2 regions of the Sinobacterium caligoides genome follow, and region 2 is predicted to be linked to the other one. Evidence: predicted binding sites of a transcription regulator. Region 2 holds the regulator's gene; the other holds the start of a gene.
What was found. Region 2 encodes LexA, which represses DNA repair genes until DNA is damaged. Its sites were predicted from a motif close to ACTGTNTNTANANACAGT; they were not measured.
Positions count from the first base shown of each region.

Region 1: a site for LexA is predicted at 1,050-1,067, ahead of recN (DNA repair protein RecN). Genes of this name have one in related genera too.

Region 1 is NZ_RKHR01000007.1:50,070-53,842, reverse strand. Features, by position in the region: gene recN (DNA repair protein RecN) at 1-1,010, opposite strand, end outside; gene grpE (nucleotide exchange factor GrpE) at 1,279-1,902, shown strand; gene dnaK (molecular chaperone DnaK) at 2,059-3,773, shown strand, end outside.
Region 2 is NZ_RKHR01000005.1:494,145-497,917, reverse strand. Features, by position in the region: gene topA (type I DNA topoisomerase) at 1-879, shown strand, start outside; gene EDC56_RS14510 (hypothetical protein) at 990-1,466, shown strand; gene EDC56_RS14505 (hypothetical protein) at 1,604-1,888, shown strand; gene EDC56_RS14500 (SulA-like leucine-rich domain-containing protein) at 1,940-2,335, opposite strand; gene lexA (transcriptional repressor LexA) at 2,401-3,009, opposite strand; gene EDC56_RS14490 (DUF6763 family protein) at 3,101-3,409, opposite strand; gene EDC56_RS14485 (mechanosensitive ion channel family protein) at 3,696-3,773, shown strand, end outside.

The sequences.
Region 1 (3,773 bases), on a different contig from region 2:
CTGTCGAGTAGCTCGAGCTCGGCGTTGAGTTCGAGGGCGAGTGCGGGCAGTTGCTGGGGTTGGATGCGGTGCTTGCGGGCAGTCTGATAGATCAGACTGAGTCGCTCTTCAACCCATTGCAGTCGGGCGGGGTCGAGGGGTTGGCGCTCGATATGACTGGCGATGGCACTGCTGGCCTCGCTGACCAAGATCTGGGCGTTGCTCAGTAGTTCGATGGCCTCGCCTAGCTGTTCGTCCTCGCCGGTGACGGCAAGTAGTGAGCTGCTCGCTTGATGCAGCTGATTCAGCAGGCTGTTGTCACCGCTGTCGCAGAGCTGTTGGCTATGGTAACAGGCGGTCAGGGTCTCTTCGGCGTTGGCCAGCTGGCTCTGTTCCGATTCGAGGGCCTCGAGCTCATCCTCCTCGAGGGCGAGTTGATTGAGTTCGGCGCTCTGGTAGCGCAAGAGTTGTTCGCGGGCGCTTTGCTCACCGGCGTTGTCGTGGCGTAGTTGCAGTTGCTGCTGTGCTTCCTGCAGTTGCTGATAAGCGCCCTGCAGCTGTAACAGCAGGGGTTGTTGCGCGGCAAAGTTGTCGAGTAACTCGCGTTGGGTGTCGCGTTTGAGTAGCGAGTAGTGCTGGTTCTGGCTGTGAATATCGAGCAGCTGCTCGCCGAGCTCTTTAAGCTGTTTGACGGAGACCGGCTTGCCGTTGATGTAGGCCTTGGTGCGCCCACTGCGACTGATGATGCGGCGTAACAGGCACTCGTCGTCGCCGCCGATGGCCTGTTGCTGTAGCCATTGCCGGGCTTGTGGCGAGTCGCTGAGGTCGAAGCGAGCGTGAAGCTCTGCTTGTTCGCTGCCGTTGCGGATCATGTTGACGTCAGCACGACCGCCGGTGATGGTGGCCAGCGCCTCGAGAGTCAACGATTTTCCCGCACCGGTCTCGCCGGTGATGGCTGTCATACCGCCGCTGAAGTCTAGTTCCAGGCTCTGGGCGAGGGCGAAGTTGTCGATGCAGAGTTGTGTGAGCATGCCGAGTTACCTATAGGGATACTGGGTTTTCGTACAGTGACTGTTTGTTTATACAGCAATAATCGAGGTGATGCGAGTTCTCGGTAATTTTTTTTCAACGGCTCGGTTTCGTCGCTTGATTTTTATTGGCCTCGACCCCATTACAACTAGCATCCTACAGCTCCCGACGGTCGAGGCCTGCATCAGCGGCACGACGAGGGAATAGTATTGCGCTGGAGCCTAGTAATAAGGTCTTCGTATTCAAAAGATTAGATAGTGGAGTGTTGTTGTGTCAGAACAGAAGCAAGACAAGCAGGCGGAAGAAGTGGTTGATGTTGCAGCTGAGCAACAGGCCGAAAATACAGCGACTGAGGCAGTGGTCGAAGAGATTGTCGAAGAAATTGTTGAAGAAGTGGTTGAGGGCGAGGTTGAGCAGCAGGTCGATCTGGCGGCTCAGTTAGAACAGGCGCAGCAAGAGATTGCCGAGCTGAAAGATAGCTCGCTGCGAGTGCAGGCTGAGGCGCAAAATATTCGTCGTCGCTCTGAAGGCGAGGTCGATAAGGCGCGTAAGTTTGCGCTGGAGAAGTTTGCCGGTGAGTTGTTGCCGGTCATGGATAACCTTGAGCGTGCGCTTGAGGCGTCGGCTGAGGAACACGTGGCGGCGGCGATGGAAGGGGTTGAATTGACCCGTAAGAATCTGGAAGACGTGTTCAAGCGCTTCAAGATTGAAGGTGTTAACCCCGCTGGTGAACCGTTCGATCCGCAGGCGCATCAGGCGATGAGCATGATCGAGAACCCAGACTGCGAGCCTAATACCGTGCTGCATGTGGTACAGAAGGGTTACAACCTGAATGGTCGTTTATTGCGTCCGGCAATGGTCATGGTCAGCAAGGCGGCCGATAAGGGCGCTTAACGTTTTGTGTGATTTTTTTGCGCTGGCCCCTTGAATTCCATTGTCCAGCGCCAATATCTACAACAAGCAAAGATATCAGGGGTCATCCCCGTCGCTGTCAGGAGATGCAAAACGTCCCTCGGCAGAAAGTAAGATTAAAGATTTAGGAGAGTTAAAATGGGTAAGATTATTGGCATCGACTTGGGTACTACCAACTCATGCGTTTCGGTATTGGATGGCGATAGTGCCCGTATCATCGAGAACGCTGAGGGTGATCGTACTACCCCATCTATTATTGCCTACGCCGAAGACGGTGAGGTATTGGTCGGTCAGCCAGCTAAGCGCCAGGCTGTGACCAACCCGCAGAACACATTGTTCGCGATCAAGCGTCTCATCGGTCGTAAATTCGCTGATGATGTCGTACAGAAAGATATCAAGATGGTTCCCTACACTATCGCTGCCGCCGATAACGGCGACGCATGGGTAGAGGTGAAGGGCGAGAAAATGGCCCCGCCACAGATTTCAGCCGAAGTTCTTAAGAAGATGAAGAAGACGGCAGAAGAGTTTCTTGGTGAGTCTGTTACAGAAGCGGTTGTTACCGTTCCTGCTTACTTCAACGACTCACAGCGTCAGGCGACTAAAGATGCAGGTCGTATCGCCGGTCTAGACGTTAAGCGTATTATCAACGAGCCAACGGCTGCGGCTCTTGCCTACGGCATGGACAAAGCGAAAGGCGATCACACTGTTGCGGTTTATGACCTCGGTGGTGGTACCTTCGATATCTCTATCATTGAAATGGCCGATGTCGACGGTGAGAAGCAGTTTGAGGTGCTTTCTACCAACGGCGACACCTTCCTCGGTGGTGAAGATTTCGACATGCGTTTGATCGAGTTCTTGTCTGCAGAGTTTAAGAAGGATAGCGGCATCGACCTACACGGTGATGCACTGGCGATGCAGCGTCTGAAAGAGGCTGCCGAGAAGGCGAAAATTGAGCTTTCTTCTGCGGCACAGACTGAGGTTAACCTGCCTTATATCACCGCTGATGCTACCGGTCCTAAGCACCTTGTGGTGAAGATGACTCGTGCCAAGCTTGAGTCGTTGGTAGAAGAGCTTGTGGTTCGCACCATTGCACCGCTGAAGCAGGCGTTGGCTGATGCCGACCTGAGCACTTCAGAGATCGACGATATCATCCTCGTGGGTGGTCAGACTCGTATGCCGTTGGTGCAGGAGAAGGTTGCTGAGTTCTTCGGTAAAGAAGCACGTCGTGACGTTAACCCCGATGAGGCTGTTGCCATGGGCGCGGCGATTCAGGGTGCGGTATTGGCCGGTGACGTTACCGACGTATTGCTGCTCGATGTTACCCCGCTGACTCTCGGTATCGAGACCATGGGTGGTGTAGCGACAAGTTTGATCGAGAAGAACACGACTATTCCGACCAAGAAGTCACAGATCTTCTCTACGGCAGAAGATAACCAGTCGGCGGTAACCATCCACGTCGTCCAGGGTGAGCGTAAGCAAGCCTCACAGAACAAGTCACTGGGTCGTTTCGACTTGGCTGACATTCCACCAGCACAGCGTGGCATGCCGCAGATTGAAGTGACCTTCGATCTCGATGCCAACGGTATCCTCAATGTTTCTGCAAAGGACAAGGCGACCGGTAAAGAGCAGTCTATCGTAATCAAGGCCTCTGGTGGTCTTAGCGATGAAGACATCGAGCGCATGGTGCAGGAAGCCGAGGCTAACGCTGAGGAAGATAAGAAGTTCGAGGAGCTGGTTGCTGCACGCAACAGCTGTGACGGCTTGATCCACGCGACGAAGAAGACGCTGGAAGAGGCGGGTGACAAGGCGACAGAAGACGAGAAGACGTCTATCAGTGCCGCTGTTGCGACGGC
Region 2 (3,773 bases):
GGTGGGATGCGCGCAAATCTCCCCACGCCGACAAATATAAAATGTCCCGATTGTGGTCGTGACATGCAGATACGTACTGCCAGTACAGGGGTCTTTTTAGGTTGTTCTGGTTATGCGTTGCCGCCAAAAGAGCGCTGTAAGTGTACGATCAACCTGGTTTCTGGTGATGAGGCGGTAAGTACCGAAGTTGATGAAGAGGTTGAGTCGCGTTTGCTGCGCAATAAGCGTCGCTGCAGCATTTGTAACACGGCAATGGAGTCCTACCTCATTGATGAAGAGCGTAAGCTACATGTTTGTGGCAGTAACCCTGATTGCTCTGGTTATGAAATTGAGGCTGGTAGTTTCAAGATAAAAGGCTACGAAGGACCAGTTCTAGAGTGTGATAAGTGTGGCTCAGAAATGCAGCTTAAATCGGGGCGTTTTGGTAAGTACTTCGGCTGTACGAATGATGGCTGTAAGAATACACGCAAGCTACTGCGCAGTGGCGAAGCAGCGCCGCCAAAGATGGATCCTGTGCCTATGCCAGAGCTAACTTGCTTGAAAGTCGACGATACGTATATCTTGCGCGACGGTGCTGCAGGTCTGTTCCTGGCGGCGAGTAAGTTCCCTAAAAACCGTGAGACTCGTGCGCCATTAGTAACGGAGCTGCTGCCGCATAAGAGTGAAATCGACCCTAAGTACGCTTTCTTGATGTCTGCACCGGTAGCTGATCCAGACGGTAATCCAGCGATTGTTCGTTATAGTCGTAAAACCAAGGAGCAATATGTGATGAGCGAAGTTGAGGCGAAAGCCAGCGGCTGGACTGCTTATTATGTCGGTGGAAAGTGGGTTGAGGAGCAAAAGAAGAAGCGTGTTACGAAAAAGAAGGCTGATAAGTAATGCTTACTCGTTAAGCAAGTGCGCGTCCTAATGAAAAAGCCTGCTTTACTGCAGGCTTTTTTTCGAGTTTTTATCGTGTGAATGATGGCCGAATGAGTGTGAGGTGAGTGATGTTGAGAGATGTACAGCGCAGAGGCGCGCAGTTGCTGGGGTATGCTGATCAACAGTTATCAATGTTGGCACAGGCGGATGAGCAGCAGCATTTTGGTTTTTTAGAGGCTGCGACCCATCACTTGTATCAGGCGTGTCGATGCTACTTAGCTGAAGTGGCGATTGCTTACGGTGTCTCTTATGGCGAGTTGTCTGGAGATGGTGCTGTCGAGGAGCTGCTTGCCGTATTTTCAGCAAAGGGCTTGAATAGTGGCGAATTAAACGAGCTACATAGTGCAGATTGGTGGCAGTTGTTGAGGCGCTTACAGTCGAACTCACTGAGGTTGGAGGAGAGGGTTCGCGTTCGACAAAACCCAGCGGTCATTGCGGTGCAGGTGAGTGATGATGCGGGGCTGACGCGATCGAATATCGTTTCAATAAGAAATGAAATGATGTTGTTAATACAGCGACAAAGGAGTGATGCACAGGAATCTTAACCTTGTTTTAGCTCATGTATGCCTTAAAACAGGGGGAGAGCGTGAAATAAATGGTAACTATTGCAGTTGCGCCCTTGTTTCGTGGAATAAGGCGGTGTTATAACTAACAGACCGATTAATTAGAAGAAAAGGTGAGCATGGTGTCATCCTTATTGGAAATTGTTGAGCTTGCCAATGGTGAGATCGTCCTTAGAAGTGCCGATGGCGACAATCGCCCATTAATTAATATTCGTTTTGGCAGTGCCTCGGACCTGGTTTCTTCGGCAGATCGCCTCGAGGTGGCAAAAGCCATGATTCAGGCGGGTATGGCAACTTTTGCTGAAATCGTTGAGAATCAAGAGGAGCAGGCAGATATGCTCACGGCAGATGAGTGCTTTGAAAGCACCGAGACTGAGATGATCTGCGATATGGTTTTACATTAATCAATTACTAAAAGGCATTCATTATCCCTCTTTTTCGGGCTACTGGCCGTCTTAAAGTACGAGTAGGCAGTGGCTATTACCATTATTGGCGGCATAGCAGAGCTGTCTACGGTCTAGCGCACTGTCGTCCTCAATGTTGGCGATCACGGTATTACTTCGGCCATTATTGAGGCAGCGTAGTAAGAGTGCATTGGTTTCTGCTTGTGACTTAGTATTAATAATCAGTATGGGGCGCTGATCGAGGCCAAACTCTTTTAGTTTGCTTCTGTTAAGTGGTGGTGGGTTTATCCAGGTGACCCAGCGACTATCATCGCTACTGCTTAGGTGACTGATGATAGGGAGTAGTAACAGCTCTTGGCAGTGCTTACCTTTGATCGCCAGTTCGGTAATACACTCTGTATAGCCGGCTTGTGTCTCTTGGTTTTCTAGGGCTGCAAATAGGGGCATGTTATCGTCCTTTGCTGGTGGCTTGGTGCAGTCGCAGTGATCCAGTAGCGTGCACCAATCGAATATTAATGACGGCGAATGACGCCTACGCTGATACCTTCAATGGTTACTTCTTGATCTGCTAAATCGACAATGATGGGTTCGAACTCCTCATTCTCAGGAAGAAGCATAAGTTGACGTTTATTTTTTCCGTACTTTAAACGCTTTACTGTGACCTCGTCATCGATGCGAGCGACAACAACTTGCCCCTCTCTGACGTCGCTGGTGCTATGTACTGCCAGTAAGTCACCATCCATAATGCCGATGTTTTTCATGCTTTCGCCTCTGACACGCAATAGGTAGTCAGCAGTGGGGGAGAAAAACTGTTCGGGCATTTTTACATGATCATCAATATTTTGTTCTGCCAAGATTGGGTTGCCTGCAGCGACCTGACCGATAATGGGTAACCCAAGGTCTTCCTCCTGTGCGGTGATGCGAATTCCTCTAGAGGTGCCAGGAATGATCTCTATAGCCCCTTTTTTGGCGAGAGCACGAAGGTGTTCTTCTGCTGCGTTAGCGGATTTAAAGCCAAGCTCTTTGGCGATATCGGCACGTGTCGGTGGCAAGCCGCTATCTCGGATATGTCGCTTGATGAGTGAGAGGACTTCTGCCTGTCTTGCTGTTAGTTTAATCATGGCGCCTATCTGTTTGTTTATACAGTTGCTGTAACTATATACAGTATATTCTTGAGGCGCAACAAGACTGACTAATTTGTTCGTTATTTATTCATAGGTCATTGAATAGATTTTCATAAGTGATCGATTGAAGAGGGTCCTCACCTAGGTTCATCGTAGTCGTTGAGTCCTCGGCATACCCTTGCTCCTTTTCAACTTCGTAAGGGGCGGTCCAGTCTTCTGGCGCGGCGATTTGCTGTAGGTTGTCTTGTAGCCAGCTATCTATATCGTACTCACCGATTTCGCCGTCTATGTATTGGATTTCGATGCTAGAGCTGATGTCGTCTAAGGCAACGACCTCAAAGATAGCGCCTTCTTCTGCCTTATACCATTGACCGATTTTTGCGATTTGCGTTGCCATTTCAATTCTCCCAACAAATGCAATGTTGCAAAGTTTGTGTTGTGGAGGCTATGTTATGAGCTTGTTATTTTAAGCCGTCAAGTGATGTCGTGTAGAATTACGCGATACAGCACTGAAGTTGGAGGCTAATAAAGCTATTATTGTTTTCGTATAGTCTTATTAAATCAAGGGGTAGAAGGTGGAGGGTAATATTTTTCAGCGTATAGAGATGTGGCTTCCTGAGTGGCTAAAGGGGCCAATATTATTATTGCTTGGTGCGTTTGTTTTCGCGTTTGTAGTGAGCTGGATGGCTCGTATACTAATTCGACGTTTGCAGGCACAGCTACTTAAAAACAATCGGCAGTGGGATGACTTGTTGTTGTCG